One region of the Rothia terrae genome, then DNA from elsewhere that is predicted to be linked to it. Evidence: riboswitches for the same ligand, from Rfam matches in the RefSeq annotation. Region 1 holds a riboswitch; the other holds the start of a gene.

What was found. Region 1 has a riboswitch for thiamine pyrophosphate ahead of IDM49_RS09505 (ECF transporter S component). Riboswitches for the same ligand answer to the same signal wherever they lie in the genome.
Region 2: another riboswitch for thiamine pyrophosphate. It lies ahead of thiM (hydroxyethylthiazole kinase); the one in region 1 lies ahead of IDM49_RS09505 (ECF transporter S component).

What each region holds. Positions count from the first base shown of each region.
Region 1 covers NZ_CP061539.1:2,083,444-2,089,701, forward strand. The annotation lists gene IDM49_RS09500 (ABC transporter ATP-binding protein) at 1-888, opposite strand, end outside; gene IDM49_RS09505 (ECF transporter S component) at 916-1,554, opposite strand; TPP riboswitch at 1,606-1,712, opposite strand; gene IDM49_RS09510 (DUF4235 domain-containing protein) at 1,890-2,159, shown strand; gene IDM49_RS09515 (MFS transporter) at 2,365-3,681, opposite strand; gene IDM49_RS09520 (nucleobase:cation symporter-2 family protein) at 3,929-5,275, shown strand; gene IDM49_RS09525 (xanthine phosphoribosyltransferase) at 5,262-5,846, shown strand; gene IDM49_RS09530 (hypothetical protein) at 5,906-6,258, opposite strand, start outside.
Region 2 covers NZ_CP061539.1:799,790-806,047, forward strand. The annotation lists gene IDM49_RS03750 (glutaminase) at 1-38, opposite strand, end outside; partial or broken gene IDM49_RS03755 (zinc ribbon domain-containing protein YjdM) at 227-587, shown strand; gene IDM49_RS03760 (hypothetical protein) at 720-1,058, shown strand; gene IDM49_RS03765 (DUF952 domain-containing protein) at 1,137-1,478, opposite strand; TPP riboswitch at 1,619-1,717, shown strand; gene thiM (hydroxyethylthiazole kinase) at 1,707-2,528, shown strand; gene IDM49_RS03775 (thiamine phosphate synthase) at 2,538-3,287, shown strand; gene IDM49_RS03780 (bifunctional hydroxymethylpyrimidine kinase/phosphomethylpyrimidine kinase) at 3,290-4,879, shown strand; gene IDM49_RS03785 (patatin-like phospholipase family protein) at 4,911-5,855, shown strand; gene IDM49_RS03790 (MFS transporter) at 5,870-6,258, shown strand, end outside.

The DNA.
Region 1 (6,258 bases):
TGAACGAGCTAATTTCTTGCGCGCACGCATCATCTTGCGGGTGGGCTGTTCACGCGTTACCGCTAGGGCGCGTCCGCGCAACAGCTCAGTGCCTGCGACGGCTGTGCCGTCAGGGGCAGGACGCGCGGTGGCAACTTCCGGTGAGTAGTCCGGCACCCATACGCCAGCGGCGATGAGCTCATCGCGCGCGTCCACGAGCACTTGGTCAGGCGAACCGTCATGGCTTATACCACCGCCGGGGCTCAGCACAATCACACGATCCATGAACTGTGCCCACACGCTCACGCGGTGTTCAATAACGATCATGGTTGCGCCTATATTGCGCTGGGCAGCTATCACGGCATCGCGGACTTCAAGCACGCCTTCGGGGTCGAGGTTAGCGGTGGGCTCATCCAGCAGGAGCACGCACGGTTGCATGGCGAGAATACCGGCTAGACCTAAGCGTTGTTTCTGGCCGCCAGACAGCGCCGATGTAGAGTGCTCCAGCAAAAGCTCGCCCAAACCCACCGCATCAAGCGAAGCTCTGACACGAGGCCAAATCTCATCGCGCGGCACCTGCAGATTTTCCGGACCGAACGCAACATCATCGCCCACTTTCGCAAGGATCACGGATGACTCCGGGTCCTGTTGCATCATGCCAACGGTACCGTGCGAATCCTCAGCGGGAACCCCATCGACCAGCAACTCGCCCAGGGCTGTCTCACCGTCATCATCGTGAATAACGCCCGCAAGCGCGTGCAAAAAAGTAGACTTGCCCGCGCCCGATGGCCCCAGCAAAAGCACTTTTTGCCCCGGTTCAATGACAAGGCTGAGCCCCGAAACAGCCGGAGAATGACGGCCGGGGTGATGCCACCCAAAGTCTTTGGCCTCTACGCGTGCACCGCCCATGTGCGTCCTTACCTTTGTCAGAAAAATTTAGCGGCGTGACTGACGGCCGGATGCCAGTGATGAGAGCACCCCGGTCTTTGCCAGTGCACGGGTCAGAAGCCACGAAACTAACCCTGCAAGAAGAGTTCCTGAAATCACCGCGCAAATAACGTAGATGAGCTTATTACCTGCAGTGTATTCGGGATTCCACACAATAACTTCGTAGATGCCCATAAATAGCCCCGATACAGCACCGGAGAGCAGGGCAGTGGGTAGGTTCCAGCGCTTATACATCAACAGGAGAAAGACGAGTTCAGCGCCAAGTCCCTGTACCAAACCTGAGTACACTACGGTGATGCCAAAGCCCGCGCTACCAATGAAAGCTGAGATAATCGCAGCCAACAGCTCAGTGTACAAAGCCGCACCGGGTTTACGAATGATAAGACCACCCAGCACACCCGCAATCAGCCATGCACCGGCAATTAGCGGAGTGAACTGTGGTGCTGCAACGGTTGCTGCGCTCACCGCGGGGTAGACCGCGTTGTTCCATACCCAAAAAATCAGGGCGCAGGCAACAGCAAGAACAGATGCCACCACAATGTCGTTGACGCGCCAGCGCAGTGAACGCGAACGCGCACCATGCTTGGGCGCGCGGCCAGAATCTGCTCGGTTAGAGGTAACAGACATAAAAAAATCCTCCCTAGTCTTAGGAAGGGGAAGGACGCGTGTGCGCACGCGCTCTTGAGATACTCGACTCCCTAGCGCCGGTACTAACCGGATCAGGTTCGAGGGTCAGCCTTCTATGGCACTCTCAGCACCGCGGTGGTGCTCCCCTGTCGATGCGCGCGTGGACGCGCGAGACGTGGTTTATCTTCAAACCACACCCAGTATAAGCACGGTTTTCTTGCTCACCAACTTATGACGGGACTTCGCTAACAGACAAAACCGCAGCAGACTGTGCATAAAAGAGCCTAAGCCGTTATTGTTATAGGCAACACTACTTATCAAAAGGAGTTATACAAATGAGCACTCTCGTAAAGCTCGGCGGCACCGCAGCATCACTCGGTGGCGTTGCACTGTCCAACAAGGTTTTGGCTGCTACCTGGAAGAAAATCACCGGCAATGAGCCCCCCGCAACCAACCCCGATCCCGATGAGCGCTGGCGCGACATCATCATCTGGTCACTGGTTACCGGTCTTGTAGGCACCATCATCAAGGTCGGCATCTCACGTGCGCAGGTAAACCTTGAGGCAAAGGACAAGTACAAGCACGGCGGTCAGGCTGAGGTCTAAATCTGCCTGAACTTTCAAAGTTTGCAAAAGCACCCGGAGGGAAAACCTCCGGGTGCTTTTGTATTGCTCTATAGAACCTGAGTATTGTTCAGTTTCGCTTTGATGGGATGCCGCCAATCAACATCCCTAAACGCCAGACCCGACCAGTTGATTGGCGGCATCCCATCTCAGCTACAGATCTCAGCAGACTTTAGTATCTTACGTTTTAGAAGGTACTTTCCTCATTCTGCAGACGCGGTGCTGGCTTAAGCGGTAGCACCATCGCTAGCCCTAAGGCAATAACGACCATGATGCCGATGACGCCCCACACCTGTGCGCCTAACAAACCAACGAACAAGCCAAAGAGTGCAGGAGCGAGGAAGCTGGCGGCGCGTCCTGTGGTGGAGTACAGACCAAAGAGCTCGCCTTCTTCACCGGGAGGTGAAACGCGTGCTAAGTAGGTGCGAGCTGCTGACTGTGCGGGCCCCACAAAGGCGCATAGTGCTAGGCCGCAGACCCAGAAGACGGGTTTACCGTCGAGAAAGAGAATCGGTGTTGCAGCGATGAGCACGCCGATGAGTGAACCCAGAATAACGTTTTTCGGGCCGAGCTTGTCGTCAAGGGACCCGCCGATAAGTGCGCCGACACCCGCCACCACGTTGCCTGCGATGGCGAAGATAATGATTTCATTAGCGCTGAACCCGAAGGACCCGGCTGCCAGCACGCCACCAAAGGTGAATACGCCGTTGAGACCGTCTCGGAAAATTGCGCTGGTGACCAAGAAATACAGGGTGGACGGCGTGGTGCGGTACAGGCGTTTGACGGTGTTGAACAGGTGTTTGTAGGCGTTAATAATCCCTGCAAGACCACCGGGGCCAGCGTCCTTCACCGATGTCTGACGCGTCCGCGCGGATTCACCGCGAAGGCTGAGCAAAAGGGGTAGCGAGAAAACCACGCACCAGAGCGCTGAGAACAGGGCGATACTGCGGTAGATCAAAGAACCGTCGCCTTCAGGGAGCGGCAGGATGCCCGGCTTGATAAACAGCACCATGACAAGCACTAAAGCGATGATGCCGCCAAAGTAGCCGCAGGCCCAGCCGATACCGCTGATTTTGCCTACGGTTGCCGGGGTTGAGATGCGCGGCAGAAGAGCGTTGTAGTTGACAACCGCGAACTCGTTGACCACGTTGGCGAGCGCAATGAGGGTTACACCAAACCACAGGAATTTGGGGTCCGGGTACACAAAGAAGCACAGTGCCATCAGGATTGCTGTAGCAAAGGTATTGATGCCCAACCAGAATCCGCGTTTGCCGGTGGCGTCAGCGTGCTGACCGCTAATGGGCGCCAAGAGCGCGATGAAGACGCCAGCGATGGTCAACCCGGCAGATAGCACCTGCGTGGTGTGGGTTTCTGAGCCGAAGACGTCGCTGGTGAGGTAGAGAGCCGTGAAAATGAACGTTGTCATAATCGCGTTGAAGCTGGCTCCACCGGCGTCCCACAGCGTCCACGCGAAAACTTTTTTACGGTCGGGTAAGGTTGCCATGTCACCTATGCTAACGGGCTTTGAGCTGCTTCTTTGATGTGACAGACAACTTTATACTCTAAGATTTTGCGTAAATTTATGAAGGATGCGGGGCGCTGTGATGCGCTCAATAGGATTACACGGGTGCCGGCTCGCGGTTGGCTTGGCTAAATACCGATACACTGTTAGGCATGTACAGCTGCCTCCGTACTCGATGGGCAGCTATTTTTATTGAGCACTATCACCTTCATTCACGAAAGATACCGGTTTGAAAGATCTCACCCGCGGATCAAAAGCGGCAGGTTCTGCCCCAGATTCAGATGCAATGCTCTACGGCATGGAAGATTCGCCCCCGTACGCTCTCTCAGTACTCTTGGCTCTTCAGCATATTTTGGCAGCGTTTGCCGGAATCATCGCTGTTCCCCTGGTAGTTTGTAACGCTCTTAATCTCGATGTCGCGCAAACTTCTCTCATGGTCAGCGCAACAATTTTTGCGGCCGGCATCACTACCTTCATTCAGTCCAAGGGCATTGGTCCCGTGGGTGCACGTGTGCCGGGCATGATGGGCACTGACTTCACCTTTGTTAACCCCACTATTAACGTGGGTAGCCAGTTCGGCATTGCAGGCATTGTGGGCGCGACCATCGCAGGTTCGCTGGTTGAAGTAGTGCTTAGCCGCTTTATCAAACCTCTCATGCGTTTCTTCCCGCCGCTGATTACCGGTACGGTGGTTGCGCTGATCGGCATTACCTTGATGCCGGTGGGCATGGACTGGGCTGCCGGTGGCACAGGTGCTGCTGATTATGGTTCTCTGCGAAACTTGGGCGTTGCTGGCCTGGTTCTAGTGATTACTCTTGTGCTCAACTACTTTGGTAAAGGCATCGTTAAAGCATCCGCTGTTTTCTTCGGCATGGTAGCGGGTTACCTTATTTGCATTCCGCTGGGCATGGTCAACCTCGACGCTGTTGCACAAGCATCCTGGTTCGCGCTACCTAACCTGTTTACCTACGGTATCCACTTTGATCTTGCGTCCACTCTAGCTTTTGTGCCCGCTTACATTGTTTCTGCAATCGGTACGGTGGGCATCATGATAGCTATTGGTCAGGCTTCTCACGCTGAGGTCTCTAGCAAGCGCATTGGCAACGGTGTATTAGCTGACGGTGTTGGCTCAGCAATTGCCGGTGTCTTTGGCGCCGGACCCAACACTGCTTTTTCGCAGAACGTCGGTCTTATTACCCTCACCAAGGTAGCTAGCCGCCGCGTCATGATGCTAGCCGGCATTCTGCTTGTAGTGCTGGGACTTTTCCCTAAGCTCAGCGCACTCATTTCGATTATGCCCTCCCCCGTTTTGGGCGGTACTGGCATTATTCTGTTCGGACTGATTGCTGCTCAGGGAGTAAAAACTCTTTCAACGGTAGAGATTTGTGATCGCGAACTGCTGATTATTTCTGTAGCGTTCGCTCTTGGCATCGGCGTGACCGTTCGCCCCGAAATGCTGTCTCATTTGCCCACCGCGCTTCAAATGATTTTCTCTTCGGGAATTTCAACAGGTACGCTGGTGGCACTACTACTCAACATTGTTCTTGTGAAGAAGGATAACCATGGAACTGCTTGAAGATCGCATTCGGCGTGATGGACGCATACTGCCCGGCAATATTCTCAAGGTGGATGAGTTCGTCAACCACCAGGTTGATCCTGAGCTTATGGTGGCTATGGGTAAAGACTTCGCGGAACACTTTAAAGATTTGGGCATCACCCGCGTGCTCACCCTTGAGGTCTCGGGCATTTCAATGGCGCTCACCGCGGCTTTAGAGCTGGGTGTGCCTATGGTTTTCGCTAAGAAAATCTCGTCCAAGACACTGTCGAACGATACCTACCACTCCAAAGTATTTTCTTTCACCAAGAAGATTGAGTATGACATTCGCGTTGATAAGCGTTTTGTAACTCCCGATGACAAGATTCTTATTATCGATGACTTTCTTGCAGCTGGCCAGGCCCTTCACGGTTTGATTGATCTGTGCGAGCAAGGTGGCGCTGAAGTTGCCGGTATTGGCATTGCTATCGAGAAGGTATTCCAAGGTGGCGGCAAGATTTTCCGCGATCAGGGCTATGACGTGTATTCGCTGGCTATGATTGATCACTTTACCGATGACGGTGTGGTGTTCTCTAACGAAGTCACCCAGTAATCGCTCAATACGCTAAAAGGCGGGGTCAGGTAAGTTTTTACCCGACTCCGCCTTTTGTTCTAGGACGCGGCTACCGCCCGCGCGCGTCCTTGATCGATAACGCCCAGTCCCATGAGTTCGCTCAGGTTCTTCTCGAAGGCGTCATAAGGGATTTCTTCTTCGTATAGCTCTTCAAGACGACGGTGTAAATCCTGCGGGGTGCGCGGTGTTTCCAGCTCAAACCACAAATCTCCGGCGAAGAAAGAGACTTCGCTGAGCTGGGTTTCTTGCATGAGCAGAACACGGTCATCAATGCGGTACCCGCTCGTGTCAGCAGCACGCGCCAGTTCACCGTGAGCGGGCTTGGTGTTATCGGCGTAGGCAATGTCGATAGGTTCGCGAGCCTCGGTAGGCGTTGGTGCGTTCAAGAGTT
Region 2 (6,258 bases), 1.2 Mb from region 1:
AGGATTTCCGTCAAATAATCGGGGATAGGTGTACGCATCTGTCCTGTCTTGGATAGTGAAGTTGGGCAATATACTTTTATATAACTATTGGCGCTCTTTTCGCTATCAATGGTGATAGAAAGCTCGAAGCTTTCCGCCGCTAACAGGTCAGCTGGGTGATATCTACCGTTTAGTATTTTTAAAGCATGATGCGCGTTAATGCGACTCACACAGACAAGGGATCCTCATGGCTGATACTTTGCCCGCTTGCCCCGAATGTTCAGAAGACTACACCTACGAAAACGGTGCGCTTTTTGGTGTGCCCTATGTGCGGTCATGAGTGGTCCGCGGATGCTGCTGATGCTGAAACCTCCGAGGTTGCAGTGGCGGTCGTGAAGGACGCGGTGGGTAACGAATTAGTAGACGGTGACACCGTTACTATTGCTAAGGGTCTGAAAGCCAAGGGCGGTGCTGATATCAAGGCCGGCACTAAGGTTCGCGGTATTCGCCTACTGGAGTCACCTGTCAACGGTCACGATATTGAAGCGAAGGTTCCCGGCGCAGGCCAGATGTACCTCAAGTCCTCTGTCGTGAAGAAGGCTAAATAGCCTTCTTGTTCCTGTAGGTGAGCCAGAGAAAAAGCGTTACTGGTAGCGGGCGTCCTGCAGTCTGGGATAGCCACTTGAAACACCATTGCTCATACTACTTATTTACTGCGAGCGGGTTGTAGTATGGCTTACATGGAAACACCTTTTGGCAAGACTCTCGAAGTCTACGAAGATAAGCAGTCCTTCTACAAGAGCTTCCCCGAAGCCGGTGAAGGCTGGAACCTGCAGGAATACCCCGGCAAAAGCCCTCTCGGGATTGACCTCTTTGATGGTAGCCCTGAAGACGACCCTCGCTGGGTGGTGACGTTCTGCGCACCGAAGAAAGCCGTCGAATTCGAAGAGACACCGTCAGGTTCATGGCCTGTAGTTGCGTTCGACCGTAACTCCGGTGACATCTATCTGCTGGCAGAAAGCGTAGCTTTCGAGCAGGCTAAAAACTCATACGACCACCTCTCACACGAGGTCAACTAATTTCATTTAGAACAAAGAAGTCGGCACCTTTTCATAAGGTGCCGGCTTCTTTTATATAAGTATTGGGGTGTTCCGATGCTAGTTCAGTGGAAGTCCAGATGACTGAATTTTCAGGGTAGACAGGGGGAGCGGACCGCCGTAAATATGCGGGAAAATCTCGGATTCAGCATCGTTGGGATCGCTGTTTTCAAACTTGATAGTGAGACCTTCTGCTTCAACCGCGTCCTCGTTGATGGCGAGCAGAAGAATGTCTTCACGGTCGCTGTAAAAAGCCTGCCACACTTCGCGCACCTGTTCGACGGACGCTGAGCAGTGAATAAAGCCAACCTCGTCAATAGTGCGACCGCGGGTTGAAACGGTGTAAACGCCGGTGTCTTGAGCTACGGCAAAGTCTTCGGGCAGAGCGAGATGAAACAACATATAGATAGCTTAGTGGGTGAGTGCTCTGATAAAAGAACTCTGTGCAACCAAAGAATTAACTTTTCACATATTTTCGTAAAAAATACTGTCAAATATCTGTTTACTCTTCTCTGACTAGGGTTAACAGGTGTAGTGTGTTGCGTATTGCCACGGGGTGTCTCTATGCAGGGAGGCTGAGAAAATACCCGTTTGAACCTGATCTCGGTAATTCGAGCGGAGGAATGGACAATGAGCGAAGTAGCTCTTGTGCGACGTATTTACGATGTATGGAAAGCATTACCCACCCATAACCCACTGGTGCAGTGCCTCACGAACACAGTGGTTCAGGGGTTTAGCGCCAATGTTTTATTGGCGGCTGGGGCATCGCCTGCGATGGTGGATGTGCCCGGTGAGGCCGGAGATTTTGCGGCTATCTCATCTGCAACGCTGATCAATTTAGGCACTATCGGCACTAGCCAGCAGTTGGCGATTCCAGAAGCGGCACAGTCCGCTCACCATTCTCAGACTCCCTGGGTACTAGACCCTGTGGCTGTTGGTGCGTTGAAGGTTCGCACCCGTCTAGCCCATGAGCTATTGAACTACCGGCCCACAGTGATTCGCGGTAATGCCTCCGAAATTATTGCCCTGTGCGGTGGTGCAGCCGCCCGAGGCGCAGACAGCACAGCTCAGGTGCAGGACGCACACGGGAGCGCCATAGAACTGGCGAAAAAGCACAAGACCGTGGTCGCGGTATCGGGAAGCGCAGACTTTATTACGGACGGCGAACGCCACTACCAATGCGCTAACGGCCATGCCATTCAGACCAAAGTAACCGGCTCGGGGTGTGCATTGGGTGCGGGGATTGGTGCCTGTGTTTCTGTCACCGAGGATGCCTTGTGGGGCACGGTTGCGGCACATGCAGTGTACGGGATTGCCGCTCAACAGGCCCAAGAGGTGTCAGCCGGTCCCGGTACTTTTGCCGCGAATTTCCTGGATGCTCTTGCGAACGTGAGCGAAGATGACGTGGAACGACTTCTCGCTGTACGACAGCTCGCCACCGATAAAGAATAGGTGGCGACCGTGCAACAGAACTCACCGCGGCCTGGAATTTACTTGGTGACGGATCCGCCGCTTTCCCTGGCGACTCATGCCCCCGAGCGGCACTTTAGAAGTGAGGCAGAGCGTCACAGCGCGGCTATCGATTTGACGACTCAGCTGGTAGAGACTGTCGTTGCGGCGGGAGTCTCAACCGTTCAACTGCGCTGGAAGAACGTAGAAGCCAGGTATTTTTATGACCTTTCGTTAGCAGTCTCAGACGTCACCGCTGGCACAGCGGATTTAATCATCAATGACAGGGTCGATGTTTATTTAGCAGCACGCGAAGCTGGCGCTCAGCTTGCGGGGGTGCACATCGGCCAAACCGACCTTCACCCGAGTAGCGTCCGAAAACTGATAGGCCAAGACGCACAGATTGGCTGGTCGGTCTCGCAACCGGCAGAGATCGTTGAGGCTAACCGGCTAGCTGACGTGATTGACTCGGCAGGTGTTGGTGTTTTGCGGGCGACCGCCACTAAAACGGATGCTCCACCACCGCTTGGATTCGACGGAATTGCTCGCCTTGCGGACGAACTTAAAGTACCTACCACAGCCATCGGTGGCATTAAAACAGCCGATATTGCGCATCTGGCGCCGAGCGTCCATAACATCGCGGTGGTTTCAGCGCTGGTGGCTTCACCCGCCCCTGGTCAAGAAGCCCGCGAGATGGTGCGCCTGTTCAACCATGCCCGTCAACCGGGTGAAACTTTCACTGCAAACGCTCAAGGAGCATAGAGATGGCTATTCCTCGTGTACTTTCCATTGCGGGAACAGACCCCACTGGTGGCGCTGGAATCCACGCCGATATTAAATCTATTACTGCTGCCGGCGGCTACGCTATGGGAGCGGTGACCGCACTGGTTTCGCAGAACACTCACGGGGTAACTGATGTACATTACCCCGACGCCTCAGTGCTTACCATCCAGTTGGAATCGGTCTCAGCAGACGTGATTGTCGATGCTGTGAAGATTGGTATGCTCGGACAAACTGCCTATATTGATGCTGTCAACCAGTGGCTAGAGAAAACAAAACCGCCGATTGTGGTCATTGATCCGGTAATGGTTGCAACCTCAGGCGACAGACTCATCGATGAGGACGCCGAGCAGCATCTGCGTCAGCTTTTTCACCGTGCAACGGTGCTAACTCCCAATGCTCCAGAGCTTGAAATTCTGGCAGGATGCGAAAGCGGGAGCATTCTCAGTGATGAGGGCGCGATTGATGCGGCGCGTACACTGGCGCAGCAGTACGATGTGCTGGTCGCGGTGAAGGGCGGGCATCTTGACGGAGAGCGCATTATCAATCATCTGGTGGATGCGCACGGTATTGTTGCGACCACCATGCAACCTCGCATTCAAACAAAATCAACTCACGGCACCGGTTGCTCACAGTCGTCGGCGCTGGCTACCCGGCTCGCGGCAGGAGAGAACCCCCAGGATGCTTTAGGCTGGGTGTCGCGTTGGCTACATGATTCCATTAGGGCGGCCGATGGACTGCAGGTTGGCACGGGGCACGGTCCCATTGACCACTCGCACCGGGCGCGTACTCTCGCCGCTCATGCGCTCAACACACCGTGGTTATCGCAAACTGTGGATCTGCAGGCGCTCGCCTCAGATCCTTCCTCCGACTTATTGCCGCACGCTGACGCCGTGGCACGTTACCGCATCCAACCTGCCGGTCAGTGGACGCATCTGCTGGCGCAGCTAACGCACGACATCTTAGAGCAGACCCTGTTCGATGACTTTCTCACCGTTTTGCGGGAAGGAACTCTTGAAACCTGGGAGTTCACCGCTTATCAGCGTCAGGACGCGCACTACCTCAACCGCTACGCGCGTGCCTTAGCGGCGTTGGCGGCACGAGCAGCAGACCCGGTGCACACCGTGTTTTGGAGTTCCGGTAGCGCCTCAGCTATCTCTGTGGAACAGGTTCTTCACCATACGTGGTTGGCTGAGGTTACCGGTGAGGAGCTGACCCAGGTAGCCTCGATGGCTATCACGCCCATTACTGCCGGGTACACCAACCACCTGTTAGCAAACACTGCATTAGAAAGCTACGTTGTAGGTGCAGCCGCCGTTCTGCCCTGTTATTGGATGTACGCAGAAATAGGCCTTCGACTCAGCGAAATCAACACTGAAGATCACCCTTACCATGCGTGGCTGACCACCTATCAGGACGAAGCTTTTACCCGTTCTACTCAACAGGCGATTGCTATCGTTGAAAGTCTGTTAGCGGCTGCTTCTGCACCCGAACGTGAACAAGCCATGCGCGCGTTTATCGAAGCAAGCCTCTGGGAGCGTGAATTTTTCGACCAGGCTAGCCGTATGCGCTAAGTACAAAAAGTGTGCAGTAAAGTTAGGCTTTATGCACCCCACCTTAGAACTTATTCAGCAACGCTATGAATCAAACTCTCTTCCCCTGCATCGTACTGACGATGCGCGGTTAGCCCTTGTGCTGGAAGGCGGAAGTTCACGCGCTGCCTACGGCGGTGGCATGGTGGGCGTGCTCGAAGACTACGGACTTGTGGATGTTTTTGACGCGGTCTACGGCACCTCAGCCGGTGCGCTGAACGCCGCCTGGTTTGTCTGCCAGCGCGCCAACGCTAATATGTTCGGCTGGTGGGAGCCGGAATCGATGAAATCAATCATCAATTTTTGCAACGTGCTGGCGCGTAAGCCTATCGTTGATGGCGACTACCTGATCGATTACGTGTACCAGAACATCACGCACATGGGTTTTGACGACATCATCGCCTCAGACGTGGAGTATCACGCTATCGCAACCGACGCTGACACCGGTGAAAACGTTGACCTTCACCCCTTCATCACCGATGTTCCCAGCCTGAAAAAAGCGATGAAGGCGACCGCGCGCATCCCCGTGCTTTCCGGACAGCCGGTGGAGCTTGCCGGACGCCGGTTTATTGACGGCGGTATGACGGAGAACGTACCCGTTGAAACTGCTCTTGCTGACGGCGCTACGCATGTACTGGTCATCCGCACCAAAGCCCCGAGCATTGAGCTACCGGCTACCAACAAATACAAGCAGCGCGTTGTCACCCGTTGGATGGAAAAACACACGCCTGGTTCAGCGCACACCTGGGAGCTTCGCAACCGGCGCAAGCAGGAGATTGAGATTCTGATGCACGAATCTTCTGACCGCGTATTGCAGGTAGCACCGCCTGCAGACGCGCCGAAAATCTCCATGGTCAACAGCAACACTCAAACACTCAAACGTGCGGTGGACATCGGCAAAACCACCATGCAAGCGGCGCTCGCTCCGCTCAACCTTGACCAGCGCTCACGCCGATAGGAGGTAAAGCACTCATGAAATGGCTCATTTGGGCGGTGAGCGTACTTGCCTACGTGCTAGCTGTCATCAACCGAAGCTCGTTTTCTGCCCTCGGCCCCGTTGCCCAAGAGCACTTTGGCGCCGAAGCAACCGCGCTGTCTACCTTCCTCACCGTGCAACTGGTAGTGTACGCCGGTGCGCAGATTCCCGTAGGCATTGCGCTTGATCGCTGGGGCGCACCAACCCTGATTACCAGCGGCCTCAGCGCAATGGCAGCTGGCCAGTTCCTGCTAGGAGCCTCAGACTCCATTCCCGTTGCAATTATCGCCCGCATCCTCGTTGGTGCGGGGGACGCGTGCATCTTCACCTCAATGGTCCGGCTCATCTCTGAATGGTTCGGTTTCAAACAGATTCCCGTGATGAA